Regions from separate parts of the Streptomyces sp. NPDC059373 genome, predicted to be linked through region 1. Evidence: riboswitches for the same ligand, from Rfam matches in the RefSeq annotation. Region 1 holds a riboswitch; the other holds the start of a gene.

What was found. A riboswitch is a leader RNA that binds a small molecule or an ion and turns the genes downstream of it on or off. The one in region 1 is predicted to bind thiamine pyrophosphate.
Region 2: another riboswitch for thiamine pyrophosphate. It lies ahead of thiO (glycine oxidase ThiO); the one in region 1 lies ahead of ACFXJ5_RS28805 (ECF transporter S component).

Annotation. Positions count from the first base shown of each region.
Region 1 is NZ_JBHYXC010000027.1:1,283-15,492, forward strand. Features, by position in the region: gene ACFXJ5_RS28795 (energy-coupling factor transporter transmembrane component T) at 1-63, opposite strand, end outside; gene ACFXJ5_RS28800 (ABC transporter ATP-binding protein) at 60-1,406, opposite strand; gene ACFXJ5_RS28805 (ECF transporter S component) at 1,406-1,978, opposite strand; TPP riboswitch at 1,968-2,074, opposite strand; gene rlmN (dual-specificity RNA methyltransferase RlmN) at 2,116-3,222, opposite strand; gene ACFXJ5_RS28815 (phosphatidate cytidylyltransferase) at 3,303-4,289, opposite strand; gene frr (ribosome recycling factor) at 4,366-4,923, opposite strand; gene pyrH (UMP kinase) at 5,025-5,759, opposite strand; gene tsf (translation elongation factor Ts) at 5,920-6,756, opposite strand; gene rpsB (30S ribosomal protein S2) at 6,874-7,809, opposite strand; partial or broken gene ACFXJ5_RS28840 (peptidoglycan DD-metalloendopeptidase family protein) at 8,304-8,552, shown strand; gene ACFXJ5_RS28845 (TetR/AcrR family transcriptional regulator) at 8,702-9,259, opposite strand; gene whiG (RNA polymerase sigma factor WhiG) at 9,341-10,186, opposite strand; gene dprA (DNA-processing protein DprA) at 10,466-11,665, opposite strand; gene ACFXJ5_RS28860 (YifB family Mg chelatase-like AAA ATPase) at 11,665-13,272, opposite strand; gene ACFXJ5_RS28865 (YraN family protein) at 13,272-13,637, opposite strand; gene ACFXJ5_RS28870 (DUF2469 domain-containing protein) at 13,746-14,072, opposite strand; gene ACFXJ5_RS28875 (NUDIX hydrolase) at 14,112-14,210, opposite strand, start outside.
Region 2 is NZ_JBHYXC010000008.1:8,164-22,373, reverse strand. Features, by position in the region: gene ACFXJ5_RS14815 (hypothetical protein) at 1-501, opposite strand, end outside; gene metF (methylenetetrahydrofolate reductase [NAD(P)H]) at 558-1,475, opposite strand; gene thiE (thiamine phosphate synthase) at 1,561-2,214, opposite strand; gene ACFXJ5_RS14800 (Rv2175c family DNA-binding protein) at 2,256-2,621, opposite strand; gene ACFXJ5_RS14795 (NAD(P)/FAD-dependent oxidoreductase) at 2,668-3,864, opposite strand; TPP riboswitch at 4,068-4,179, shown strand; gene thiO (glycine oxidase ThiO) at 4,182-5,336, shown strand; gene thiS (sulfur carrier protein ThiS) at 5,333-5,542, shown strand; gene ACFXJ5_RS14780 (thiazole synthase) at 5,548-6,369, shown strand; gene ACFXJ5_RS14775 (6-phosphofructokinase) at 6,485-7,513, shown strand; gene ACFXJ5_RS14770 (uridine kinase) at 7,657-8,259, shown strand; gene ACFXJ5_RS14765 (anthranilate synthase family protein) at 8,243-10,135, opposite strand; gene ACFXJ5_RS14760 (GIDE domain-containing protein) at 10,482-11,261, opposite strand; gene ACFXJ5_RS14755 (class II 3-deoxy-7-phosphoheptulonate synthase) at 11,403-12,749, shown strand; gene ACFXJ5_RS14750 (bacterioferritin-associated ferredoxin) at 12,877-13,122, shown strand; gene bfr (bacterioferritin) at 13,131-13,610, opposite strand; gene ACFXJ5_RS14740 (sulfite oxidase-like oxidoreductase) at 13,777-14,210, shown strand, end outside.

The sequences.
Region 1 (14,210 bases):
GACGGCGGCGGCCGCGAGCTTGGCGGCGGGGTTGCGGCGGGCGAGCGGAGCGGCGGAGGTCATCCGACGGCCTCCAAGGGGCGGGTGGCGAGCGGGAGTTCGCGGGCGCCGATCGCGGCCGTGAAGTCCGGGTCGTGGGTGACGGCGACGATGCCGTGGCCGTCGTCCCGCAGCCCGGCCAGCAGGCCGACCAGTTCGGTCCACGTACGCCGGTCCTGGCCGAAGGTCGGCTCGTCGAGGATCAGCAGCCGGGGCGCGGCCGCCAGGGCGGTGGCGACGCTGAGCCGGCGCTGCTCTCCGCCCGACAGGGTGTGCGGGTTCGCCTCGGCGAGGGCGTCGAGGCGCAGCCGTACGAGGAGTTCGTCGACGCGCGCCGGATCGCCCGCCCCCAGGGCCAGTTCGTCCCGGACCTTCGCCGTCACGAACTGGTGCTCGGGGTTCTGGAACACGGAGCCGATGCGCCCGGCGAGAGCCCGGGCCCGCCACTTGTGGGGCGGCTTCGCCGCGTCCGGCCCGGCGAGGGCGGCGGTGGCGACGACCAGCCCATCGGTGGGTTTACGCAAGCCGCCCAGCTGAAGCGCCAGGGTGGTCTTGCCGGCGCCGTTGGGGCCGGTGACGGCCAGGGCCTCGGCGGCGTGGATCTGCAGGCCGTCCTTACGGAGCAGTACCTCGCCCGGCGCGGAGCGCGGCGTCAGCGCCGGGACCGGGTGGCCCGGCACCCACACCCCGTCGGCGGCGAGTTCGTCACCGTACCGGGCGAAGACCGAGGCGGGCGGCCCGTCGGCGCGGATGCCGCCGCCGGGTTCGAGGACGATGACGCGGTCGAGCAGTGGCACCAGTTCGGCGACGCGGTGCTCGACGATGACCATGGTCGTGTCGTCGAGTCCGGCGAGGGCGCCGCGCACCAGCCGCGCGCCATCGGGGTCGAGGTTGGCGGTCGGCTCGTCGAGGAGCAGCAGTCCGGGCCGGGACACCATGGCGCCCGCGAGCGCGAGCCGCTGCTGCTCGCCGCCGGACAGCGCGGCGACGGACCGGTCGCGGCCGTAGGGGAAGCCGACCCTGCGCAGGGCGTCGTCGACGAGCGGCCAGATGCGCTCGGCGGGCGTACCGATGTTCTCCAGGCCGAAGGCCACGTCGTCGCCGGCGCGTTCCATGACGAGCTGGGACTGCGGATCCTGGAAGACGATGCCCGTCCGCTCCCCGACCTCGATCCTGCCCTCGCGCTCGCCGGACTCGGGCGGCAGCAGCCCCGCGAGTGCGGCGAGCAGCGTGGACTTGCCGGCCCCCGACGGGCCCAGCAGCGCGACCCGCTCGCCGTGCTCGATGTCGAGGTCGACGCCGCGCAGCGCCCACCGGCGCCGCCCGGCGTGCCGGTGGCCGAAGCCCCGGAGCCGTACGGAAGGCATCAGACGGCGATGCGTTCCCGCCCGGACGGGAACGGGTCGAGCGCTCCGGTCTGGGCGAGGGACTTGGTCAGCGCGAGGCTGCCGAGGCCGGCGATCACGGCGGAGCTGGCGATGACGAGGGCGGCGTACGCGGCCTTCCAGCCGGTGCCGGTCGTCGGGTAGTAGAGCACGATGTCCAGCAGCGCGGCCGCCCCGCCGGCCAGCACCCCGCCCACCAGCGCGGTCGGCCAGCGCCAGCTGCGGTACGCGGACAGCGCGAAGCCGAACTCCCCGGCGAAGCCCTGCACCACTCCGTACAGCAGGGTGACCAGGCCCCACGGCGAACCGAAGAACGTCGCGACGGTCGCGGCGACGACCTCGCAGAAGATTCCGGCGCCCGGCTTGCGGATCACCAGCGGACCGAGCACCGCCGGGACCAGCCACACGCCGTACAGGACCGCACGGCCGGGCAGCGGGATGGCGTTGGCCGCGCCCTCCCAGAGCGTGTTCCACGCCCAGAAGATGACACCGAACGCGGCGCCGAGGACGGCGGTGACCACGATGTCGACGGTCCGCCAGCGATTGCTGCTCATGATGACTCCCTTCGCCGGCATTACCCGGATCAGGTTCGAGGGTCTGCGGCCCGTGGCCGCACTCTCAGCGCTGTCTGCGCTCCCCTGTCGGAATGTTCTGTTGTGCGATAAACGCGCTGCGACTGTAGCAGCGCAGGTCAGCCCTCGGAAGCCGCCAGCTGCCCGCAGGCCCCGTCGATCTCCTGGCCCCGGGTGTCCCTTACGGTCACCGGCACCCCGTGCGACTCCAGCGCCGCGACGAACGCCCGCTCGTCCTCGGGGCGCGACGCCGTCCACTTCGACCCGGGCGTCGGGTTGAGCGGGATCAGGTTCACGTGCACCCGGCGGCCCTTGAGGAGCCGACCGAGCCGGTCGGCGCGCCAGGCCTGGTCGTTGATGTCCTTGATCAGCGCGTACTCGATGGAGATCCGCCGGCCGGACACATCCGCGTAGTGCCAGGCGGCGTCCAGCACCTCGCGCACCTTCCAGCGGGTGTTCACCGGCACGAGGGTGTCGCGCAACTCGTCGTCGGGCGCGTGCAGCGACACCGCGAGGCGGCACTTCAGGCCCTCGTCCGCGAAGCGGAGCATCGCCGGGACCAGCCCGACCGTGGAGACCGTGATGCCGCGCTGCGACAGCCCCAGCCCGTCCGGCTCGGGATCGGTGAGGCGACGGATCGAGCCGATGACCCGCTTGTAGTTGGCCAGCGGCTCGCCCATACCCATGAACACGATGTTGCTCAACCGCGCCGGACCGCCCGGGATCTCCCCGTCGCGCAACGACCGCATGCCCGCCACGATCTGGTGCACGATCTCGGCGGTCGACAGATTCCGCGTCAGCCCCGCCTGGCCGGTGGCGCAGAACGGGCAGTTCATGCCGCAGCCCGCCTGCGAGCTGATGCACATCGTGACCCGGTCCGGGTACCGCATCAGCACCGACTCGACGAGCGTGCCGTCGAAGAGCCGCCACAACGTCTTACGGGTCGTGTCGTCGTCGCACGAGATGTGCCGCACCACCGACATCAGCTCCGGCAGCAGATCGCCCGCCAGCTTGCCCCGCGCCGCCGCCGGAATGTCCGTCCAGGCTGCCGGATCATCCGCGTACCGCGCGAAGTAGTGCTGCGACAGCTGCTTGGCGCGGAACGGCTTCTCGCCGAGCTCCGCGACCGCCGCACGGCGCTCCTCGGGCGTGAGGTCGGCAAGGTGCCGCGGGGGCTTCTTGGCCCCGCGCGGCGTGACAAAAGTGAGTTCTCCGGGTGCAGGCATGGTCGTACCAGTCTCGCAGATCAATCAGGGGTACCCAGGTCGGATGGGTGAGGGAGTAGTCACCCTCGGGCGGCCTGACCTCAGCTGGACCCGACGAAGATCACCAGCAGCAGCCACGCCACGGGGGCGGTCGGCAGGAGGGAGTCGAGGCGGTCCATGATGCCGCCGTGGCCGGGGAGGAGCTTGCCCATGTCCTTGATGCCGAGGTCGCGCTTGATCATGGATTCGCCGAGGTCACCGAGGGTCGCGCTGACCGCGACGGCGAAGCCGAGCACCACGCCCTGCCACCAGGCGCCGTCGTCGATCAGGAAGTGCACCAGGAGCGCGCCGGCCACCATGGCGAAGGACACGGCCCCGATGAGGCCCTCGCGGGTCTTGCCGGGGCTGATGCGCGGGGCGAGCTTGTGCGTGCCGAAGCGCCAGCCGACGGCGTACGCACCCGTGTCGCTGACGACGGTGAGGACCAGGAAGACGAAGACCCGCCAGGCGCCGTCGTGCGCGGCCAGCATCATGGACACGAAGGTGGCCAGGAAGGGCACGTAGAAGGCGGCGAAGACGCCTGCCGTGACGTCCCGCAGGTAGTTCTCGGGAGGTTCGGTCATCCGCCAGACCAGAACCGCGAGCGCGGTGAGGGCCATGGCCACCCACGCGCCTTCGGCGCCACGCGCGTAGCCGGCGATGACCATGGCGGCGCCGCCGACGGCGAGGGGGATGAGCGGGGCCCGGATCTCCTTGCGCTCTTCTAGGCGCGAGGTGAGCTCCCAGAGGCCGACGACGACCGCCGCGACGATGACGCCGACGAAAGCGGCCTTGACGACGAAGAGGGAGGCGATGATGACGGCCCCGAGGCCGATGCCGACTCCTATCGCGGCCCGCAGATTACGGCCCGCGTTCTTCTTGCCGCGGCCCGGCTGGTCCGGATCGGGCGAGGAGGGCTGCGGCCCGGGCTGCTCCGCGGGCTGGGGGTTCTCGTCGCGGAACAAGGGGCCGCTCAGCTGAGCAGCCCCTTCGTTCTCGCCTCCCCAGGAGCCGGCACGTGGCGAAGCTCCCCAGGAAGAGTCGTTCACGGAGATTCGCCTCGCGTTTTCGTTCCGGTCCGATGGGAGAGGTGAGCAGAAGTACGTTCGGCTGTGCCCCGGGGGCTCAGACCTCGAGCAGCTCGGCTTCCTTGTGCTTGAGCAGCTCGTCCACCTGGTGCACGTACTTCGACGTGGTGTCGTCGAGCTCCTTCTCGGCGCGACGCACCTCGTCCTCGCCGGTCTCGCCGTCCTTGACGAGCTTGTCGAGGGTTTCCTTGGCCTTGCGGCGCACGCTGCGGATGGAGATCCGGGCGTCCTCCGCCTTGGTGCGGGCGACCTTGATGTACTCCCGGCGGCGTTCCTCGGTGAGCTGCGGGAAAGCCACCCGGATGATGCGCCCGTCGTTGCTCGGGTTGACGCCGAGGTCGGAATCGCGGATCGCCTGCTCGATGTTGCGCAGCGCGCTGCTGTCGAACGGCGTGATCACGGCCATCCGCGGCTCGGGGACCGCGAAGGAGGCCAGCTGGTTGATCGGGGTCGGTGCGCCGTAGTAGTCGGCCACGATCTTGTTGAACATCGCCGGGTGGGCCCGACCGGTGCGGATCGCGGCGAAGTCCTCCTTGGCGACGACGACGGCCTTCTCAAACTTCTCCTCCGCTTCGAGGAGGGTCTCTTCAATCACCATGTGCTCCTGGTCTTCAGAAGGCGGGGCCTCGCCCCTGCGCGCGTCTTTCCTGCACGGTGTCCGACCGGCGGCGTCTTGTCCATCCCCGTAACGAGCCTCTAGGCGCGGCTGCCCTGGTCGTTGACGAGCGTGCCGATCTTCTCACCCTTCACGGCCCGCGCGATGTTGCCCTCCGCGAGGAGCTCGAAGACGAGGATCGGAAGCTTGTTGTCCTGACACAGGGTGATCGCCGTCAGGTCCGCGACCCGCAGGTCGCGGGCCAGGACGTCGCCGTACTCCAGGGAGTCGAACATGACCGCGTCCGGGTTCTTGCGGGGGTCGGAGTCGTAGACCCCGTCCACCCCGTTCTTGCCCATGAGGAGCGCCTTGGCGTGGATCTCCAGGGCGCGCTGGGCGGCGGTGGTGTCGGTGGAGAAGTACGGCATGCCCATACCGGCGCCGAAGATGACGACGCGGCCCTTCTCCAGGTGGCGGATGGCACGGAGCGGGATGTACGGCTCGGCGACCTGGCCCATGGTGATGGCGGTCTGCACCCGGGTCTCGATGCCCTCCTTCTCCAGGAAGTCCTGGAGGGCGAGGCAGTTCATGACGGTGCCGAGCATGCCCATGTAGTCCGAGCGGGCCCGGTCCATGCCGCGCTGCTGCAGTTCGGCGCCACGGAAGAAGTTGCCGCCGCCGATGACGATGGCGATCTCGTAGCCGTCCCGGACGACCGCGGCGATCTCCCGGGCCATGGTGTGCACGACGTCGGGGTCGACGCCCAGCCCGCCTCCCCCGGCGAATGCCTCACCGGACAGTTTGAGCAGGTACCGGCGGTGGGTGCTGTCATCCATGGAGATCTCCTCGTGCACGTACGAAGAAGGCCATTGCCGTTCGGGTCCGTGATCGTTCCCTCTACGGCAATGGCCTCCTCGTCACAACTGCGGTCAGCCGGTGGGCGGCCGACTGCGTACGACCCTAGCGGGTCGCCGGTCAATCGCTTACGCGGCTCGGTCAGACGCCGACGCGGAAGCGGGCGAAGCGCTTCAGCGAGACGCCGGCCTCGTCCAGAACCTTCTGGACGGTCTTCTTGCTGTCCTTGGCGAACGCCTGCTCCAGGACCGCGTTCTCCTTGACGAAGCCGGTGACGCGGCCGTCGACGATGCGGGAGAGGGCGGCCTCGGGCTTGCCCTCCTCGCGCGCGGTGGCCTCGGCGACGCGGCGCTCGTTCTCGAGCACCTCGGCCGGGATCTCCTCGCGGGAGAGGTAGGTCGGGGAGAAGGCGGCGATGTGCTGCGCGACGTCCTTGGCGACCTCGGCGTTCGGCTTGTCCAGCTCGACCAGGACGCCGACCTGCGGGGGCAGGTCCGGGCTGGTGCGGTGCAGGTAGGAGGCGACGAAGCCGCCGTCGAACTGCGCGAAGCGGTCCAGGACGATCTTCTCACCGAGGGTGGCGTTGGCCTCGTCGACGAACGCCTGGACGGTCTGGCCGTCCTTGATCTCGGAGGCGAGCAGGGCCTCGATGCCGGCCGGCTTGGTGGCGGCGACGTGGGCGGCGATCTCGTTGGCCGTGGCGACGAACTTGTCACCCTTGGCGACGAAGTCGGTCTCGCACTTCAGCTCGACGAGGACGCCCTCGGAGTTGTCGGCGGCGATCAGGGAGACCACGGCACCGTTGGAGGCCGAACGGCCCTCGCGCTTGGTGACGCCCTTCTGGCCCTTGACTCGGAGGATCTCGACGGCCTTCTCGAGGTCGCCCTCGGCCTCGACGAGCGCGTTCTTGCAGTCCATCATGCCGGCGGCGGTCAGCTCGCGAAGCTTCTTGACGTCGGCGGCGGTGTAGTTCGCCATGGTCTGTGAGTCTCTTCTCGGAAAGTCGGTGAGTCCGGTGAAACCGGTGGTTCTACGGGTGAACGGCGGGGGCCGGAGCCCCCGCCGTCGTCAGCCGTGATGAGGAAAGGCTGAGGCTCAGGCCTGCTCGGCGTCTGCGGCCGGAGCGTCGGCGGCGGGCGCCTCGGCGGGCTCGGCAGCGGCCTCGGCGGCCGGGGCCTCGGTGGCCTCAGCAGCAGGGGCCTCGGCAGCCTCGGCGGCGGGGGCCTCGGCAGCGGGAGCCTCGGTCGCCTCGTCGGACTTGGCCTTCTCGCCCTCCAGGAGCTCGCGCTCCCAGGCGGCCAGCGGCTCGGCCTCGGTCTTGTCAGCACCGGTCGCGACGCCGGAGCGGGCGATGAGGCCCTCGGCGACGGCGTCGGCGATCACACGGGTGAGCAGGGTGACGGAGCGGATCGCGTCGTCGTTGCCCGGGATCTTGTAGTCGACCTCGTCCGGGTCGCAGTTGGTGTCGAGGATCGCGACCACCGGGATACGGAGCTTGCGCGCCTCACCGACAGCGATGTGCTCCTTCTTGGTGTCCACGATCCAGACGGCGCTGGGCACCTTCTGCATCTCACGGATACCACCGAGGGTCTTCTCCAGCTTGTCCTTCTCGCGGGAGAGAACCAGGAGCTCCTTCTTGGTGAGGCCGGAGGCGGCCACATCCTCGAAGTCGATCTCCTCGAGCTCCTTCAGGCGCTGCAGACGCTTGTAGACGGTCGAGAAGTTGGTGAGCATGCCGCCCAGCCAGCGCTGGTTGACGTAGGGCATGCCCACGCGCGACGCCTGCTCGGCGATGGCCTCCTGGGCCTGCTTCTTCGTACCGACGAACATGATGGAGCCGCCGTGGGCGACGGTCTCCTTGACGAACTCGTAGGCGCGGTCGATGTACGACAGCGACTGGAGCAGGTCGATGATGTAGATGCCGTTGCGCTCGGTGAAGATGAAGCGCTTCATCTTCGGGTTCCAGCGGCGGGTCTGGTGCCCGAAGTGGACGCCGCTCTCAAGCAGCTCCCGCATCGTGACGACGGCCATGGCCGTACTCCTCGGTTTCTCGGTTCCGCGACTGCCGGACGGCTGTCGCGCCTGACGCCCCGACGCGCCGTGCCTCGGAAGGAATCCTTCCGGGACCGAGAGGCGCGGCCACCGTGCCGGTGAGGGTGTGGTGGCGGGGCGTGCGAAGTCGACCCGGTGACCCGGATCGCCATGGAAAGTGTAAGGGACCGCCGGAGCGCGGGGCGACATGCGCTTCCCGTGCGCAGGGGGCGCACGGAGTTATCCACAGGCGCAGAGCAAGATCAACTTTGCGGGCGGTATCGCGCGACCCTCGGATCATGACACGTCACTTCGCGTTCCTCCTGAGTCTCGCCACGGCGTTGGCCGTGCTCACGCCGTACGGGGCGGCGGCCGGCGCCTCAGGCGTCCGTGCCGCCGGCGTCGGCGGTGACGGCGACCGCGACCGCGCCTGGCCGGTGGCCGGGCCGGGGCTGCGGGGCCGCCCGGTCGTGGAGCGGGGCTTCGACCCGCCGATGTCGCGGTGGGGCGCGGGGCACCGCGGCGTCGACCTGCGCGCCGGTCCGGGTGCCCCGGTGCGGGCGGCGGCGCCCGGGCGGGTCACCTTCGCGGGCGCGGTGGCCGGGCGGGGGGTCGTGGTGATCCGGCTGTCGGTGCCGGGCGGACTGCGGATCACGTACGAGCCGGTGCGGGCCTCGGTGTCCGTGGGCGATGAGGTGGCTGCGGGTGCGGTCGTCGGCACCCTGGAGGACGGCGTCCCGTCGCACTGCGCCGGCGGGTGCCTCCACTGGGGCCTGCTGCGGGGCTCCGTCTACCTGGACCCGCTGTCACTGCTGCCGGCGTCGATGCTGCGGCTCGGCCCGTCCCGGCTGCTGCCGGTCTTCGGTGTCCCGCTCCCGCCCACCGGGTGGGGTCAGCCGCGCACGCCGCGCAGGGCCATCGCCACGGCGGCCTCGGCGATGGTGTCGGGGTCCTCCGCGGCGCCGAGCTCGATGCGCCGCACCGCCGCGTCGACGACGCCCTGGAGCAGCAGCGCGCTCAACCTGGGCTCGGCGTGCCCGAGGGCGCGGAGCGCCTCGACGACCATCGCCACCAGACCACCGTGGGCCGCACGGATCTTCTCCCGCGCGCCCGCCTCCAGCTCGCCGGAGGAGATCGCCACCACCGCCCGGTGCCGCCGGTCACCGACCAGCGTCAGCTGGCTGCGCACATAGGCCTCGATCTTGGCCTCGGGGTCGGCGACAGCCGCCATCGCGTCCTCGACCTCGGTCGCCCAGACGGGGAAGTCCACCACGCACAGCTCTTCGACGACCGCCGCGCGCGAACGGAAGTACTCATAGACGGAGGAGCGCGCCAGCCCGGTGCGCTCGGCGAGAGCGGGGAAGGTCAGGGCTTCCGTGCCGCCCTCGGACAGCAGCGAACGGGCGGCGTCCAGAAGGGCGTCGCGCTGCATAGACCGGTGCTCGGCCACCGAGGCCGCTCGAATCTTGGGCACGGCACCACTGTACGGAATCCGTGCGGCGGGCCGGGGCCGCGGCGGGCATCGGCCGGCTCAGCGGCCGACATCGGCCAGTTTGGCGCGCAGCTGCAGTACGGACTTGGTGTGGATCTGGCTGACCCGGCTCTCGGTGACCCCCAGCACCTGGCCGATCTCCGCCAGCGTCAGTCCCTCGTAGTAGTAGAGGGTCACCACGGTCTTCTCCCGCTCGGGCAGTGTGTTGATGGCTCGCGCGAGCAGCCGGCGCAGCTCGCGGTCCTCGGCGATCTCGACGGGGTTGTCCGCGCCGGTGTCCTCCAGGGTGTCCACGAGGCTGAGCCGGTCGCCGCTGTCGCCGCCGACGTGCAGCAGCTCTTCGAGGGCGACGACATTGGCCAGCGAGAGCTGGCTGAAGACCCCGTGCAGCTCGTCCACGCCGATGCCCATCTCGGCGGCGACCTCGGGCTCGCTGGGGGTGCGCCGCAGCGAGGCCTCGAGGGTCGCGTAGGCGCGCTCGACGGCTCGGGCCTTCTGCCGAACGGAGCGCGGAATCCAGTCAAGCGCCCGCAGTTCGTCGATCATGGCGCCGCGGATGCGGGTGATCGCGTACGTCTCGAACTTGATGGAGCGCTCGGGTTCGAACTTCTCGATGGCATCGATGAGTCCGAAGACGCCGGAGGAGACGAAGTCCGCCTGCTCGACATTGGCGGGCAGGCCCACGCTGACCCGGCCGGCCACGTATTTCACCAGCGGCGAGTAGTGCAGGATCAGCTGCTCCCGCAGCCGTGCGTCCCCCGTGGACTTGTACGTCCTCCACAGCTCGTCGAGCGAGGTGGGTGCTGCGGGCCGCGGGGTGCGCGGGGTGCTGCGGGCGGCGACTGCCGCCATCGCGCGGTCGGGCCCGGGGGTGTGCTGGGGCATGCGTCGTTCTGAGCCGTTCTGCCGTGATGTGGGGGACGGTGATGAGGAGTCGAGGCGCGATGAGCGTAGCGTGACCGGGGTGTCGCTGATTGCTACGAACGTCGTACGAGGTGCCGCCAGAGACGTTCCGCAGTGCGACCCGGGACGAGGGGGCCACGAGGGCGCGTTCTGTGAAGTCAGGGTGTTGCTGTCGCAAAATGCCGCGTTCTGCCGACACCCCCATAAACTCGTCACCCGACCGGCCCAGGTCAAGAACCGTGCTGTCACCTGATGGTGTGTTCATTGCGGTGCACGCTCCCCCACCAGCCCGTCCGCCCCTCCGGCGCCGGCCAACCGCCACCGCTCGCCGTGCCGTTCGACGAATCCGAGTGCCTGCAATTCGTAGAGCCTGCCGAGCGTGTCGTCGGTGGTCACGCCCGCGGAGCGGGCAATCTGTCCGCCGTCGGCGCCGCCCCGGCCCGGCACCGCCTCCAGCACGCGCGCGGTGTCGTACGGCAGCAGGTCCCGGGCCACGACCGGGCCGCGTCGCTCGGGCGCGAGGTCGCCGCCGATGCTGCCGACCAACTCGGCGATCTCACGCGCGTCGGTGACCAACACCGCGTCCCCACGCAGGAGTTCATGCACGCCCTGGGACAGGGTGGAGGTGCAGGGCCCCGGCACGCCCATCACGAAGCGGCCGAGCTCGCGGGCCCGGCGGGCTGTGATCAGTGAGCCGCTGCGGTACTGCGCCTCGACCACCACGGTGCCGCGGGTCAGCGCCGCGATCACGCGGTTGCGCATGACGAACCGGCTGCGGGTCGGATGCGAGCCGGGCGGCAACTCACCGATCAGCAGGCCCTGTTCGCCGATGCGCCCAATCAACTCGGCGTGCCCGGGCGGGTACGGGACATCGACCCCGCACGCCACGACGCCGACGGTGGCGCCGTCCACCGACAGTGCGCCCCGGTGCGCGGCGCCGTCGATGCCGTAGGCCGCGCCCGAGACGACGATCCACCCGGCCTCGGCCAGATCGGCGGCGAGCCGGGAGGCCATGTGCGCGCCGTAGTCCGTGCAGGCCCGGGCGCCGACCAGGGCGACCGAGCGCAGCGCCCACATCCGCAGGGAGGGCCGCCCCCGCACCCACAGGCCGTACGGGCGCTGATCGCCCAGGTCGTCCAGCTGCCCCGGCCACTCCGGGTCCCCGGGACAGACGAAGCGGCCCCCCAGCGCCTCCGCCGCCGCCAGGTCGCGCGCCGGGTCCACCCGCTGCCCCCGCAGCCGGTAGCCGGCCAGCCGGCGCTCGGAGGCCCGGGGCAGCCGCTCCCCGGCGACGAGTGCCCGGACGACTTCCTGCGGTCCCCGCTCCCGCAGCCAGGCGCCGACGGTCTCGTCACCGGGGTCGGCGATCCGGGTCACCGCGATCCGTGCCAGTCGCTCCTCCGGGGACGGCGGCCCGGCGGCGCCCTCCGCCTCGAAGAGGTCGAACAGGGTGTCCGTCATCAGATGCCCCCCATCGACATCGCAACGCCGCGCCGCACCCCGGTGCGCAGTTCGAGGGCGCGTGCCACGTCGACCCCGTCCGGACGGTCGCGGGCCGCCAGGTCCGCCACCGTCCAGGCCACGCGCAGCACCCGGTCGAGTCCGCGGGCGGTGAGCAGTCCGCGCTCCATGTCCTGCTCGGCGGGCCGCATCGCCCCCGGGGCCATGGGCCAGCGCGTCCTCAGCTCGTGTCCGGGCACCTCGCTGTTGGTCCGCCACGGGGTGTCCCGGTAGCGGACGGCGGCCCGCTCCCGTGCCTCCCGGACCCGGGCGGCCACGGTCCGCGTGGACTCCGACTCCCCGACGTGCCCGATCAGCTCGGATCGGCTCACGGGCTCGACGTCGACCCGCAGGTCGACCCGGTCGAGCAGCGGACCGGACAGCCGCCCCTGATAGCGGCGGATCATGCTCGCCGTGCAGTCGCAGCCGCCCCCGGGGGAGCCGTGCCGACCGCAGGGACAGGGATTCGCCGCCAGGACCAGCAGGAACCGGGCGGGCAGCCGCACCACCCCGGCGGAGCGCGCGATCACCACATGGCCCGACTCCAGCGGCTGGCGCAGTGCCTCGAGCGCCTGCCCGTTGAACTCGGGGGCCTCGTCGAGGAAGAGCACGCCCTTGTGGGACAGCGAGACGGCTCCGGGTCTGGGCAGTCCGTTGCCCCCGCCGACCAGGGACTGCATCGTGGCCGAGTGGTGCGGGGCGCAGTAGGGCGGGATGTCCACCATCGGCTTGCCCGGCGGCAGCATCCCGGCGACCGAGTGGACGGCGGTGACCTCCAGGGACTCCTGCCGGGTCAGCGGTGGCAGCAGCCCGGACAGCCGCTCCGCGAGCATCGTCTTGCCTGCCCCTGGCGGCCCCTTGAGGTAGATGTGGTGGCCCCCGGCGGCCGCGACCTCCAGGGCCATCCGGGCCGGCCCCTGTCCGGCGACGTCGGAGAGGTCCGTGGCACCGGAGTCGGCGAAGCCGGTGCCGATGCCCGCACCCGGCACCGCCAGGCCCGCCAGCATGGGGTCGGGGCGGCCGTCGCCCGGGTCCTCGGGCTCCTCCGGGGCCAGCTCGTCGTTGAGCAGGGCGATGAGCTGCCGCAGGGTGCGTACGCCGAGCACGGAGACCCCGGGGACCAGAGAGGCCTCGGCGGCCGTGCGGTCGGGCACGACGACATGGCGGTACCCCGCTTCGGCGGCGGCGAGGACGGCGGGAAGCACCCCGCGCACGGGCCGCACCCGGCCGTCCAGCCCCAGCTCGCCGATCATCATCAGGTCGGCGATGTCCTTGGGGGCGATGCGTTCGTTGGCGGCGAGCACGGCGCACGCGACGGCCAGGTCGAAGCCGCTGCCGCCCTTGGGCACCGAGGCGGGGCTCAGGCCGACGGTGAGCTTCTTCTGGGGCCAGACCTCGCCGCTGTTGACGATGGCGGCCCGGACCCGGTCGCGGCTCTCGCTCAGGCTCTTGTCCGGCAGCCCCACCAGGGTGAAGGCCGCGACGCCCGGCTCCAGGTCGGCCTGGACCTCGACGACCACGCCCTCCACGCCGAGCAGGGTCACCGAGCACGTACGGGCGAAGCCCATCAGGCCACCCCCCGCACATGCTCGACGCGCGCGGCGCCACGCTGGGGCACCAGCACGCCGACGAGGTCGATGCGGACCCCACCCGGGGGCACGTCGCCGCCGCGTTCGGACAGCCAGCGCTCGGCCAGCCGCCGCAGCCGCTCGGCCTTGCGGGGGCCGACGGCGTCCATCGGGTGCTGGTAGTCACCCTGTATGCGGGATTTGACCTCGCAGATGACCACCGCGTCGCCGTCCTCGGCGACGATGTCGATCTCGCCTTCCCGGCATCGCCAGTTGCGCGCCAGCACACGCATGCCCGCGGCGTCGGCGAGCCAGCGGGCCGCCAGGTCCTCCCCGTACCGGCCCAGAGCTCCTCGGGCGTTCATTCGCACCACCTCCGTCACTCACTGTGACGGACGTCGCGCCCTCGAGATGATCTTGGTCGTCCCCTGTGGATAACTCGGGCGGACCGCTCAGCCGCTGAAGCGGACCACTCAGCCGCTGAAGCCGGACTCGTCCTGGGGCAGGTCCAGATCCGACTTGTTGAGCTCCTCGATGTTCACGTCCTTGAACGTGAGCACCCGCACCTGCTTGACGAAGCGCGCCGGCCGGTACATGTCCCAGACCCACGCGTCGGCCATCGACACCTCGAAGAAGACCTCGCCCTGGACCGAGTGCACCTGCATCTCGTAGTCGTTGGTCAGGTAGAAGCGCCGCTCGGTCTCGATCACGTATTTGAACAGGCCGACGACATCGCGGTACTCCCGGTAGAGCTTCAGCTCCATCTCGGTCTCGTACTTCTCGAGGTCCTCGGCGCTCATGGCATGTTCCCCTTCAGCCGTTCGTCCCCCCATTGTGCGTCAGTCACGCTCAGTCCCCAGGTGAATCGGGGATCGCGGGGGTCCTTCGTCGAGCAGCGTGCGCAGCAGCCCGGCGAGCCTGGTCGGATACACCGTCTC
Region 2 (14,210 bases), on a different contig from region 1:
GCCGCTCTCGTCGTGCATCGGCATGGGCTGGTAGATCTGCGTGGAGTCGAAGCCGCCGTAGACCGCGGTCTGTTCGGCGGCCGCCTCCACGGGCTCGGCCGCCTGCATCGGCTGCTGCTCGTCGTAGGAGTCGTAGGAGGCGGCAGCCGCCTCGTCACCCCGGGCACTGCCCTTGCGCCGACGGCGACTACCACCGCCACCACCGGCGCTGCTGCTGCCGCTGGCGCTGTCGGCTTCCGCGGTGGGCCGGCCCCTGATCGCCCAGCCCTCGGCGAAGCCCTTGCGGTACGAGAGGGTGACGAAGGTCTGCCCGGTGGCGAAGGCCGCCGCTCCGGCGCCGATGACGATGACGGAGGGCAGGTAGACGCCGAACACCACACCCAGGAAGCCGGCGAAGGCCAGCAGGCGCCAGCGCAGCCGCGCCTTGTACTGCAGCAGCACCTCGCCGAGCAGCCAGAGGGCGACCACGCCGAACGCGATGTAGAGCACCGTGTAGCCCATGTCGCACTTCCTCACCGTTCACCGTCGGCGGCCCCGACGGGCGGCGGTTCCGCCCCTCACGACCTCTGGTGGAGTCCCAGATTCTCGTAGATTTCCAGCGACGCCGTGGAGTGGTTCAGGGTAATGAAGTGCAGTCCCGGAATCTCCTCGGCCATGAGCCGTCGGCACATCTCGGTCGCGTACTCGACCCCGATCGCCCGCACTGCGGCCGGATCGTCCTTGACCGCGAGGATACGGTCCGCGAGCTCCGGGGGGAAAGGCGCGTTGCCCAGCTGCGCGAAGCGCTCGATCTGCTTCACGTTCGTGACCGGCATGATCTCGGGGATGATCGGAGTGACACATCCCGCGGCGTCGACCCGGTCACGGAGCCGCAGATAGTCGTCGGCTCTGAAGAACATCTGCGTGATGGCGTAATCCGCCCCGGCCCGGCACTTGTCGACAAAGTGACGGGTGTCACTCTCCCAGTCGGTCGACCGGGGGTGCATTTCCGTGAACGCGGCAACGCCCACACAGAAGTCGCCGGACTCCTTGATGAGCCGGACGAGGTCGGCGGCGTAGGCGACCCCGTTGGGGTGCGGGACCCAGTCCCCCATCGGGTCGTCCGGCGGATCGCCGCGCACCGCGAGGAGGTTGCGGATCCCGGCGTCGGCGTACTGGCCGATGATGTTGCGCAGCTCGGCGATGGAGTGGTTGACGGCGGTGAGGTGTGCGACCGGGGTGAGCGTGGTGTCCGAGACGATCCGCTCGGTGGCCCGCACCGTCCCCTCGCGGGACTTGCCGCCGGCGCCGTACGTCACGGACACGAAGGTCGGTGCGACCGCCTCGATCCGGCGGATGGCGTTCCAGAGGGTCCGCTCGCCCTTGTCGGTACGGGGCGCCATGAACTCGAACGAGTACGAACGCTGACCGGAAGCGAGCAGCTCACGGATGGTGGCTGCGCGGTCGGTCCTGGTGGATGCTGTACCGAGGGCCATGCGCTTCAGGCTAGCCGCGCTTGTGTGATGCCCCAACCAGCGGCGATGGTTTGTCCACGCCTTGGGACAGTGGTCCCGCCGTTCGCTACCCGCGTTCGCGTACCCGCTTGGCCAGCTCGGCGGCCGCGGCACCCGGGTCCGAGGCCTCCGTGATCGCCCGTACGACGACGATCCGCCGGGCCCCGGCGTCGAGCACCTGGTCGAGGTTGCCCAGGTCGATCCCGCCGATCGCGAACCACGGCCGGCTGGTGCCGAGCGCCGCCGCGTACCGGACCAGGTCCAGGCCGGGGGCGTGTCGCCCCGGCTTGGTCGGGGTCGGCCAGACGGGCCCGGTGCAGAAGTAGTCCGCACCGGGCTCCGAGGCGGCCGCGGCCACCTCGGACTCGGCGTGGCAGGACCTTCCGATGATCACCTCGTCGGAGGAGGACCCGAGGATCGCGCGGGCGGCCGGCACCGGCAGGTCGCCCTGCCCCAGGTGCAGTACGTCCGCGCCCGCCGCGTGCGCGACATCCGCCCGGTCGTTGACCGCGAGCAGCCTGCCGTGCCGACGGCACGCCTCGGCGAGGACCGCGAGGTGCTCCAGCTCCTCGCGGGCCTCGATCCCCTTGTCGCGCAGCTGGATGATGTCCACCCCGGCCGCCAGCACCGCGTCCGCGAAGGCCGCCAGGTCGCCCTGGCGCTTCCGGGCATCGGTGCACAGGTAGACGCGGGCGTCGGCGAGCTGCGCATGGGCGGTCATACGGAAGGTCCCCCTCGGTGTCGGGCGTGCTGCTCAGAGGCTCAGAGGGCGAGCGCCTGGGCCCGGCGCTTCACCTCGGTCCCGCGATTCTCGCGCAGGGCCTGCGCCGGCGTGCCGGGCAGGGTGGGATCCGCGGTGAACAGCCATTCGAGGGCCTCGTCATCGCTGAACCCGTCGTCCTTGAGCAGGGTCAGCGTGCCTGCGAGGCCCTTCACGATCTTTCCTTCGCCGATGAAGTCGGCCGGAACCATCAGGACCCGGTTCTCACCGCGGCGTACCGCGATCAGCTGACCTTCCTTGATCAGCGGCCGGATCCGGGTCACCTCCAGGCCTAGGCGCTCCGCGACATCGGGGAGGGTCAGCCAGGACGGTACGAGGGCGTCAATCTTTGCGTCGATCTCGGTCACGAACACAAGCCTGCCATCCCGGACCGACAGTGCGATACCGCACCGCCTACCGAACCGCCGTCTTCAGTGGTACCGCGGGGTCCGCGGCGAGCCCCGTGTCGAGCCGCGCGCCGTGCTCGATGAGCTTGCGGCCCTGTGCGAGATCCCGGGGCCGGCCCACGGCCAGCAGCGCCACCAGCACGCCTTCGCGCAGCCAGCAGACGGACCAGGCGGGGCCGTCCGGGTCGCCGCGCTGCAGCATCGTGTCGGCGGCCGGGTGGTGCCCGGCGTACTGCGCGAAGCGGCCGAACTGCTCCGACCAGAAATAGGGCACCGGGTCGTAGCGCTCGTCGCCGCCCATCAGGTTCGCGGCGGCGACGCGCGGGCCCTGGACGGCGTTGTCCCAGTGGTGGATCAGCAGCCGCCGGCCGTAGCGCGCCGAGGGGAAGGAGGCGCAGTCCCCGACCGCGTACACATCCGGTACGGATGTATGCAGCCGGTCGTCGGCCCGGACCGCGCGGTCCGGGCCCAGCGCGACCCCCGACCCGGCCAGCCAGTCCGTCGCCGGCCTGGCGCCGATCCCGACCACCACGGCCCCGGCGGCCAGCCGCGTGCCGTCGTCCAGCAGCACCTCGCCGGGCTCCACGGCCGCCACGGCCATGCCCGTCCGCAGCTCCACGCCCGCCTCGGCGTACCAGCCCCGCATCCGGTCGCCGATCTCACCCGGCATCACCCCGGCCAGCGGCCGGTCCGCCGCCTCCACCACGGTGACCGCACAGCCCGCCTGCCGCGCCGCCGTCGCGAACTCCGCGCCGATCCAGCCCGCCCCGACGACCACCACATCCCGCTTCTCGTCCAGCACGGGGCGCAGCGCGGCCGCGTCATCCAACGTCCGCAGCGTGTACCCGCCCCCGCCCGGCAACGTCACCGGCTCCGCGCCGCTCGCGATCACCAACCGGTCGTACGGCACCGCCCCGGCGGCCGTCGTCACCTCACGGTCGGCCGGGTTCAGCCCGGTCGCCTCCCGGCCGAGCAGCAACTCCACGTCGATCGCCCCGAAGTCCACATCGAACGCCACGCCCTCGGCTCCGCCGCCAAGCAACACCGCCTTCGACAGCGGCGGCCGGTCATACGGCTCATGCGGCTCCGCCCCCAGCACCGTGATCCTCCCGCCCCACCCCTCCTCCCGTAGGGACACCGCCGTCTGTACCCCCGCCATCCCCGCCCCGACGATGACCACGCGCTGCGCGCCGCTGCTGCTCACGCCTTCACCGTAGCCCTCCTTTTCCCGCGCCCCGCGGCAAATTCAGCCCGTCCGGCGTTTGAGGACCCGCCCGGAGGGCGTTCGGGGGTCCAGGGGGCTTGCCCCCTGGTTTCGGGAAGGGGCGGGGCGGGGGGAGTCGAACCGGTGCAGGGGCCGGAAGGGCCATGGCGGGGCGGCGCGGGGGCGTACTAGGGTGGCTGGGCAAACGCACTCGCGGGAGCCCGGCGGACCGGGCTGAGAGGGCGGCTGGACGGCCGCCGACCGTACGAACCTGATCCGGGTCATGCCGGCGAAGGGAGAAGAAGCAGGTGCAGCAGATGCATCGGTATGACGTGGTCGTCGTGGGCGGCGGCATCATCGGCCTGGTGACAGCGTGGCGGGCGGCCCAGTTGGGCCTCCGTACCGCCGTGGCGGACCCCGAACCGGGTGGCGGGGCCGCGCACGTGGCGGCCGGGATGCTGGCCGCGGTGACGGAGCTGCAGTACGGGGAGCAGGAGCTGCTGGAGCTCAACCTCGCCTCGGCGCGCCGGTACGCGGCGTTCGCCGAGGAGTTGAGCGAGGCGACCGGCCTGGGCCTGGGGTATCGCCGGTGCGGCACGCTCGCCGTGGCGCTGGACGCGGACGACCGGGCGGACCTGCGCGAACTGCACGCGTTCCAGAGCCGCCTGGGCCTGGAGTCGGAGTGGCTGAGCGGCCGCGAGTGCCGTCGGCTGGAGCCGATGCTGGCGCCGGGCGTTCGCGGCGGGCTGCGGGTGGACGGGGATCACCAGGTCGACCCCCGCCGCCTCGCGAAGGCGCTCCTGCGCGCCGCCGAGCTCAGCGGGGTCGACTTCCACCGCTCGGAGGTGGACCGCGTCGAGGTCGTACGGGGCCGGGCGCGCGGCGCCGTACTGCGGGACGGGACGACGCTCACCGCCGACCGGACCGTGCTTGCCGCGGGCAGCCGCAGCGGCACCGTCGGCGGCCTGCCGGAGCACGTGCTGCCGCCGGTGCGCCCGGTGAAGGGCCAGGTGCTGCGGCTGCGGATCCCGGCGGCGTACGCGCCGTTCCTGTCGCGGACCGTACGGGCCGTGGTGCGCGGCGGGCATGTCTACCTGGTGCCGCGCGAGAACGGCGAGCTGGTGGTCGGCGCGACGAGCGAGGAGCTGGGCTGGGACACGACGGTGACGGCGGGCGGCGTGTACGAGCTGCTGCGCGACGCGCACGAACTCGTACCGGGGATCACCGAACTCCCCCTGGTCGAGACGCTGGCGGGCCTGCGCCCAGGGTCGCCGGACAACGCCCCGATGCTGGGCGAGGTGCCGGGGCTGCCCGGGTTGCTGCTGGCAACCGGGCACCACCGCAACGGGGTGCTGCTCACGCCGGTGACCGGCGACATCATGGCCGGGCTGCTGTCCGGCGGCGAAGTCCCGCCCCAGGCCCGGCACTTCTCCCCCGCCCGCTTCTCGTCACGGCTGGAGCAGCCCGCATGATCCGTCTGCAGGTGAAGGTCAACGGCGAGTCCCGCGAGCTCCAGCCCGGCATCACCCTCGACCGCCTGGTCGCGACGCTCACCACCGCGCACTCCGGGGTGGCGGCCGCGCTCAACGAGACCGTGGTGCCGCGCGGGCAGTGGCCGGCGACCGCGCTCCGCGACGGCGACCGCGTCGAGGTCCTGACCGCAGTACAGGGAGGCTGATCACCATGGCCGACGACCCGCTGACCATCGCCGGTACGACCTTCTCCTCCCGTCTCATCATGGGCACGGGCGGCGCGCCCAGCCTGGAGATCATGGAGCGGGCGCTGATCGCCTCCGGTACCGAGCTGACCACCGTCGCCATGCGGCGCCTGGACCCGACCGTGAAGGGCTCGGTCCTGTCCCTGCTGCGCAAGCACGGTATCCGCGTGCTCCCCAACACCGCCGGCTGCTTCACGGCCGGCGAGGCGGTCCTCACCGCCCGGCTGGCCCGCGAGGCGCTCGGCACGGACTGGGTGAAGCTGGAAGTGGTCGCCGACGAGCGCACGCTGCTGCCCGACACCGTCGAACTCCTCGACGCCGCCGAGATCTTGGTGGACGACGGCTTCACCGTCCTGCCGTACACCAACGACGATCCGGTCCTCGCCCGCAGGCTGGAGGACGTCGGCTGCGCGGCGATCATGCCGCTCGGCTCACCCATCGGCTCCGGGCTCGGTATCCGCAATCCGCACAACTTCCAGCTGATCGTCGAGCGGGCCACCGTCCCGGTGATCCTCGACGCCGGTGCCGGTACGGCGTCCGACGCCGCCCTCGCCATGGAGCTGGGCTGCGCCGCCGTCATGCTGGCCTCGGCGGTGACCCGGGCCCAGGAGCCCGCTCTCATGGCCGAGGCGATGCGGCATGCCGTCGAGGCGGGCCGCCTCGCGCACCGGGCGGGCCGGATCCCCCGGCGGCATTACGCGGAGGCGTCGTCGCCGACCGAGGGCGTGGCGGCCTTCGATCCCGAGGCCCCGGCGTTTTCCGCCCGTACGAGTGAAATCCCTGGGTGAGGAGCCGGCCGACGTCCCCATGATCCCGGGGAATTCACCTGCCGACCCATCCCTCGTGTGACGCGGATCACGCTAGCGTTGCCACATTGTCAACGTCGACAAAAGGGAGAGATCCATGCGGGTCGGAGTACTGACCGGCGGCGGTGACTGCCCGGGGCTCAATGCGGTCATCCGCGCCGTCGTCCGCAAGGGCGTCCAGGAGTACGGCTATGACTTCATCGGCTTCCGGGACGGCTGGCGCGGGCCGCTCGAAGGCGACACCGTGACGCTCGACATCCCGGCGGTGCGCGGGATCCTGCCGCGCGGCGGCACGATCCTCGGGTCGTCGCGTACGAACCCGCTGAAGGCGGAGAACGGCATCCGGCGGGTCAAGGAGAACCTCGCCAAGTTCGAGGTCGACGCGCTGATCGTGATCGGCGGCGAGGACACGCTCGGTGTGGCCACCTCCCTCGCCGACGAGTACGGCATCAACTGCGTGGGCGTCCCGAAGACCATCGACAACGACCTGTCGGCGACCGACTACACCTTCGGATTCGACACCGCCGTCAACATCGCGACCGAGGCCATCGACCGCCTGCACACCACCGCCGAGTCGCACATGCGCGCCCTCGTCGTCGAGGTCATGGGCCGGCACGCCGGATGGATCGCGCTGCACTCGGGGCTGGCCGGCGGCGCCAACGTCATCCTCATCCCCGAGCAGCGCTTCGACGTCGACCAGGTCTGCGCCTGGGTCGAGAGCCGCTTCAAGATCCGTTACGCACCCATCGTGGTGGTCGCGGAGGGTGCGATGCCCAAGGACGGCGAGGTGGTCCTCAAGGACGGCACGCTCGACTCCTTCGGCCACGTACGGCTGTCCGGGGTCGGCGAATGGCTGGCCAAGGAGATCGAGAAGCGCACCGGCAAGGAGGCCAGGACCACCGTGCTCGGCCACATCCAGCGCGGCGGGACGCCGAGCGCCTTCGACCGCTGGCTGGCCACCCGCTTCGGGCTGCACGCGATCGACGCCGTGCGGGACGGGGACTTCGGGAAGATGGTCGCGCTGCGCGGCACGGACATCGTGCGGGTGCCGCTGGCGGCGGCGACATCGCAGATCAAGACGGTCGATCCGAGCCTCTACGCGGAGGCGGGCGTCTTCTTCGGATAACCCCATCGCGTAAACACAAGGTTTCCTCCGCGACCCCACAGCTTTCCCTGCTTGCCACGGGAGATCAGGCGGCCTTACATTCCCTCCACCCGGCTAGTCCGGCCGCTTCGTAAACCCCCCATGAGCAGCTGAGGAGCGCCCGGATGACGGGTGTACTGGCGGTCGCAGGCGGCACCGCATCCGGCAAGTCCACCCTTGCCGAGGCGCTGTCGCTGCACCATCCCGAGAGCATCGCCCTGGTCCACCTCGACGACTTCTACGTGTCCGCGCACGATCGCATGCGCGGGGTGTGGACGGTCAGCGCCAACGGCTATCCGGTCCTGGACTGGAATCACCCCGGCTCGATCGACGAGGCGGCGGTGACAGCCGCGATCGACTCCGCACTCTGCTCCGACCGGCGGCTGGTCGTGGTCGAGGGGCTGTTCGCGCTGACCCTCCCGTCGGTCCTCACCCGCGCGACCTGGCGGGTGTACGTCGACGCCCCCGACGACGTACGGCTGGCCCGGAAGATCCTCCGCAAGATCGAGGCCCAGCGGCAGGATCCGCGTATCTCGCTGCTCAACTACCTCCAGGGCGGGAGGGACCGGCATGCCCAGCATGTCGCTCCCTCCCGGGCCCTGGCCGACCTCGTCGTCGACGGCACCGCCGACGAGTACGCGATGCTGGCCTCCGTCATGATGCTGGTCGGCCCGGTGCTCTCCGAACACCCCGCCCTGGAGGCCTCCGCCTTCAGCGAGACGGCGTGAGCACCCTGGCCAGCAGTTCCGCGACGATCCGGGTGCCGTCCAGCGTCAGTACGGATTCCGGGTGGAACTGCACGCCCGCGAAGCCGGGCCCGCGCATCGCGTGCACGTCGCCGGTCGCCGGATCGCGGCTCAACTCGACGCGGTGCATGGCCAGTTCGTCGGCGGTGGCGTCGTCGGCGCGCGCGGTGAAGGAGTTGTAGAAGCCGACCGTCTCCGGGCGCCCGAAGAAGTCGATCGTCTTCTGCGCTCCCTGGAACGGCTCGTCCTTGCGTACGAGCCCCAGCCCCAGCTCCGCGGCGATCAACTCCTGGCCGAGGCACACGCCGAGCAGCCCGTGCGCGTGGTCGCGGACCAGGTCGGCGGCGAGCGCGCGCAGGAAGCGCATCTTCGGGTCGGCGGCGTCGCCCGGATCGCCAGGTCCGGGGCCCAGGACGACCGGGCCTTCATGGGCGAGGGCGGCCTCGCGCAGCCCGGGGTCGTCGTAGCGCCGTACGGTCACCGCGTAGCCGGACGAGCGCAGGACGTGCGCCAGCATCGCCGTGAAGGTGTCCTCGCCGTCCACCACCAGCGCATGGCCGTTGACCGGCCGGGGCTGCTCGGTCTGCATCCGCAGCCAGAACGGCGCCAGGTTCGCCCGCCGCGCGTCCAGGGCCGCCTGCACCCTTACGTCCTCCGCCAGGCGCGGGCGCGGTGCGCTCTCGTCCCGTACGGGCGCGGGCACGACCCCGAGGGCCGTCAGCACGCCGGCCGCCTTGGCGCGCGTCTCGGCGACCTCCGCGTACGGGTCGGAGTGCCGTACGAGCGTCGCCCCGACCGCCACCTTCAGCTGCCCGTCCGGCGCGATGTCGGCCGTCCTGATCAGGATCGGCGAGTCCAGGGTCTGCGCCCCGCCCGCGTCCTGGCCGATGAGCGCAAGGGCGCCCGCGTAGTAGCCACGGCCGGCCCCGTCCCGCCCGAGGGGCTCATAGCGCTGGATGACGCGGCAGGCGTTCTGCACCGGGGAGCCGGTCACGGTCGCCGCGAACATGGTCTCGCGCAGCACGTCCCGTACGTCCATGGTGCTGCGGCCGCGCAGCTCGTACTCGGTGTGTGCCAGGTGCGCCATCTCCTTCAGGCGGGGGCCGACCACGACTCCGCCCAGGCTGCAGATGGCGGACATCATCTTCAGCTCCTCGTCCACCACCATCGTCAGCTCCTCCACCTCCTTGGCGTCGTGGAGGAAGGCCAGCAGCCCTTCGGCGTCCGGGCCGGTCGAGGGATAGCGGTACGTCCCGCTGATCGGGTTCATCACGACGGTCCCGCCCGCCATGCGGACGTGCACCTCGGGGCTGGCCCCGACGAGGGTCCGCTCCGGGGTGTGCACGACATACGTCCAGTAGGCGCCGCGCTCGCCGCTCAGCAGCCGCCGGAAGAGGGCGAGCGCGTCCGCCGCCGCGAAGTCCGGGATCCGGCCGCGGAAGGTCCGCCGGATCACGAAGTTCGCGCCCTCGCCCTGCCCGATCTCGTCCTCGATGACGCGGCCGACGATCCCGGCGTACGTGTCGTCGTCGATGTCGAAGGCGCCGCCCTCGACGCGTACGTCATGCGCGGGCAGCGCCGCCATGACCTCGCTCAGCGGCAGCTCGTGGGTCTCCTGCGGCACCAGCACCGCCAGCGGTGTCCCGTCGTCGCGTACGTCGAAGCCGCGCTCGGCGATCTGCCGGAAGGGCACCATCACCAGCGCGGTCGGCAGCGGGACGTCGGCCAGCCGCTCGACCGTGGTCACCGGCCCGATCAGCACCTCCACGATGTCGGCGTCGCGGCCGGGCGTGCGGCGGCGGATCAGGGCGAAGGGTGGGGCGGCGGGCGAGAGCAGTCGCTCGATGAGGCTGTGCACAGCGGTTCCTTCCGTCAGGGACTACGGGAGGAGCGGCCGGGCTGCGGAAACGCCGAAGGCCGCCCCTGGGGCGGCCTTCGCGATGTCTTGGGTGCGCGCGAGTCAGTGGGCCGCCGGATGAGCGGTCCACCACCAGTTCATGTTCATGCTGATCTGCTGCGCGTGCATGCCCCGCACTTTAGCGCACGTCCACGAAGTTCGGATTGGTGCAGCACCAGGTGTCCGCCCACGGGTCGCCGTCGCCCGGACGGTGGGCGCACCGTGGCATGTGAAGGGGCCGACGGTCGGACGGCGGGACCGGCGGCGGGTCATGCGGGGCTCACGGCGCTCACGGCGCTCACGGCGCTCAGCGGATGATGCCGAGCACCAGCAGGACGACGCCGGCGACGGCGGCGACGCCGGAGCCGATGCCGAAGCCGAGGACGTTGTTGTTCTCGGACCGGAGGAGTTCCTCCTCGGTCTTGACGGACATGAGGAAGACGCCTCCCTCGGCCGGCTCGCCGACGGCCAGACCACCGTTGGTGTCGGCCGCCTCGCCGTGGACGTAGAAGCGGCTGCCGGGGCGGACGATCCACTCCTCGCGCTTGAAGCCGATGGTCCCGTCGCTGCGGCCGAGGTTCAGGCGCAGGGGCCCGAGTTCGAGGCGGTTGGCGGTGCCGCCGTCGTGGACGTCGAAGCGGTCGAGCACCTTCTCGGCGCCGATGACCTCGTGCTTGCCGGGACGTATGACCATCGTGCCGGTGGCGTCCTCGACGCCGAAGGCGGTGGTGCTGGTGTAGTCGGAGAGCGTTTCGGTACAGGTCCGGCGCTGCCGCCGGCCCTTGCTGTCGTGGTACGTCTCCTCGTACTTGCGGGTGATCTTGTGGCGGTGCCACACGCACTCCACGCTGTCCAGCTGGGACTTCAGGACGCCGTCCTGGTGCGGCCGGGCCAGCCCCTCCACCTCGCACCGGTAGCGGAAGGCGCCCTGGCCCGCCGCCTGGACGGCCGCCTCGTGCAGGGCGCGCAGGTCCTGGACGGGCAGGGTCTCGGTGCTCTCCATCGCACGAGCGCGCCCGTGCGCGGCACGCGCCAGAAACGCACAGACCGCCGCCGCGACCAATGCGGCCAGACCGATCCAGATCACAACATCTCCCCGAGCCGCGTTGCCGTTCCCGACCGCGGCGACCTTATACGGCCCGGGAACACGCGGGTGAGGCCGGTGGGGCTGTCTCATCCACTGGGCTGATGCGAAAAACAGTCGACACGACCCCGTAATGTGGGATGCGTGACCGTGAACGCTGAAACCCACGCCGGTGGCAACACCTGGCGACACCTGCCCGCGGCGCAGCAGCCCGAGTACCCCGATGCCGAGGCTCTGCGCGATGTGATCGCGGACCTCGAGTCGTATCCGCCGCTCGTCTTCGCGGGCGAGTGCGACCAGCTGCGCGACCGTCTGGGCGCCGTCGCCCGTGGTGAGGCGTTCCTGCTGCAGGGCGGCGACTGCGCGGAGGCCTTCGACGCGGTGTCCGCGGACCAGATCCGCAACAAGCTGAAGACCCTGCTTCAGATGGGCGCCGTGCTCACGTACGCGGGCTCCGTGCCCGTCGTGAAGGTGGGCCGGATCGCCGGCCAGTACAGCAAGCCGCGCTCGAAGCCGACCGAGACCCGGGACGGCGTCACGCTGCCGACCTACCGGGGCGACTCGGTCAACGGCTTCGAGTTCACCGAGGAGTCCCGGATCCCGGATCCGGAGCGGCTGAAGCGGATGTACAACGCGTCGTCCGCGACGCTGAACCTCGTACGGGCCTTCACGACCGGCGGTTACGCGGACCTGCGGCAGGTGCACGCCTGGAACCAGGACTTCGTGAAGTCGTCACCCTCCGGCCAGCGCTACGAGGCCCTGGCCCGGGAGATCGACAACGCGCTGAACTTCATGGAGGCGTGCGGGGTGGACCCCGCCGAGTTCCGGACCGTGGAGTTCTACGCGTCGCACGAGGCGCTGCTGCTGGACTACGAGTCGGCGCTGACCCGCACCGACTCGCGGACCGGCAACCTGTACGACGTGTCGGGCCACATGGTGTGGATCGGCGAGCGCACGCGGCAGCTGGACGGGGCCCATATCGAGTTCGCGTCGCGGATCCGCAACCCGATCGGGGTGAAGCTCGGTCCGACGACGACGCCGGAAGAGGCGCTGACGCTGATCGACAAGCTGGACCCGGAGCGCGAGCCCGGGCGGCTGACGTTCATTGCCCGGATGGGCGCCGACAAGGTCCGCGACAAGCTGCCGACCCTCGTGGAGAAGGTCAGCGCGTCCGGTGCCCAGGTGGCCTGGGTCTGCGACCCGATGCACGGCAACACCTTCGAGGCGGCCTCCGGCCACAAGACGCGCCGCTTCGACGACGTCCTGGACGAGGTCAAGGGCTTCTTCGAGGTGCACCACGGGCTGGGCACGCACCCGGGCGGCATCCACGTCGAGCTGACCGGTGACGACGTCACGGAGTGCGTGGGCGGCGGCGACGAGATCTTCGTCGACGACCTGCACCAGCGTTACGAGACGGCCTGCGACCCGCGGCTCAACCGCAGCCAGTCGCTGGATCTGGCGTTCCTGGTCGCGGAGATGTACCGGCGCTAGCACCCGGAATACCAGGCGGTAACCGAACGAGGGGCACGGATCACATCGATCCGTGCCCCTCACCGCTTTTCACTCCGACGGACGCCGGGTAAGGTTAGGTTAACCTCAGGTCGGGACCCGGGAAGGGGTGAACCGCGTGTACGTCTGCTCATGCTTCGGCATCACCGAAGAGCAGGTCAAGCAGCATGCGGACGCCGGCCGCTGCACCCCCCGCCAGATCGCGTCGGCCTGCAAGGCCGGAACCGACTGCGGCTCGTGCGTTCGTCGTATACAGGCCCTGCTCGGCCGTGGCGCCGGCTGCGCCCCCCGCACGGAGATGGCGACGACCGCCGCCCAGACCTTCGTACGGGACGAGGCGGCTCGGGCCGCGTAGCGCTTGCCTCAGCTCTCCGGCTGTTCGATCAGCTGGGCGATGTAGAGCGCCTCACCGAGCTTCTCGACCAGATCGAGCTGGGTGTCGAGGTAGTCGATGTGGTGCTCCTCGTCCGCGAGGATGCTCTCGAAGATATTGGCCGAGGTGATGTCACCCTTGGCCCGCATGATCTCGATGCCGCGCTTGAGCCGGTCGATCGCCTCGACCTCGACCTCGCGGTCGGCCCGGAACATCTCGGTGACCGTCTGGCCCACCCGGACGTGGAAGAGCCGCTGGTAGTTCGGCAGACCTTCGAGGAAGAGGATGCGGTCGGTGAGTACTTCCGCGTGCTTCATCTCGTCGAACGACTCGTGACGCGTGTACTTCGCGAGCTTCGTCCAGCCGAAGTTCTCCTGCATCTTGGCGTGCAGGAAGTACTGGTTGATCGCGGTCAGCTCGCCGGTCAGCTGCTCGTTCAGGAACTCGATGACCTCGGGGTCGCCCTGCATGGCAGACTCCGTCCTTCCTCAGGGGGTTCGACAGGTTGCCCGCCGCATCATGGCATCGCACGCCTGGCTGATCCAGTAAGTGGAGGCTTAGTCCTACGGGCCGGATTGTCGGTGTTTGGGATGGTCCTGGTCGGTAGCACTGCATCCGGTCTGTCACCATGGAGGCATGGGTCAGTCCGAACGTCACGAGGGGAAGCCGGACGAGCTTCCTCCGGGGCAGCGGCTTCAGCGCGGCTGGCCGGTGACGCACTACGGACCCGTACCGCGCTTCAAGCCGGACCGCTGGGAATTCAGGGTTTTCGGTGCCACGGCGGACGGTGACAAGCGCTGCTGGAACCACGAAGAATTCGCGGCGCTGCCGTATACGACGGTCGTCGGTGACTTCCACTGCGTGACCAAGTTCAGCATGCTCGGCGTCGAGTGGGGCGGGGTCGCCGCCTCGGCGGTCCTGGAGCTGGCGCCGCCCGCGCCCGAGGTCACCCATGTGATGGTCTGGGCCGAGTACGGCTTCAGCTCGAATCTCCGGCTCGCCGACTTCGCCGACGACAAGTCGATATTCGCCACCCATCGCGGGGGCGAGCCGCTCACCGCGGAACACGG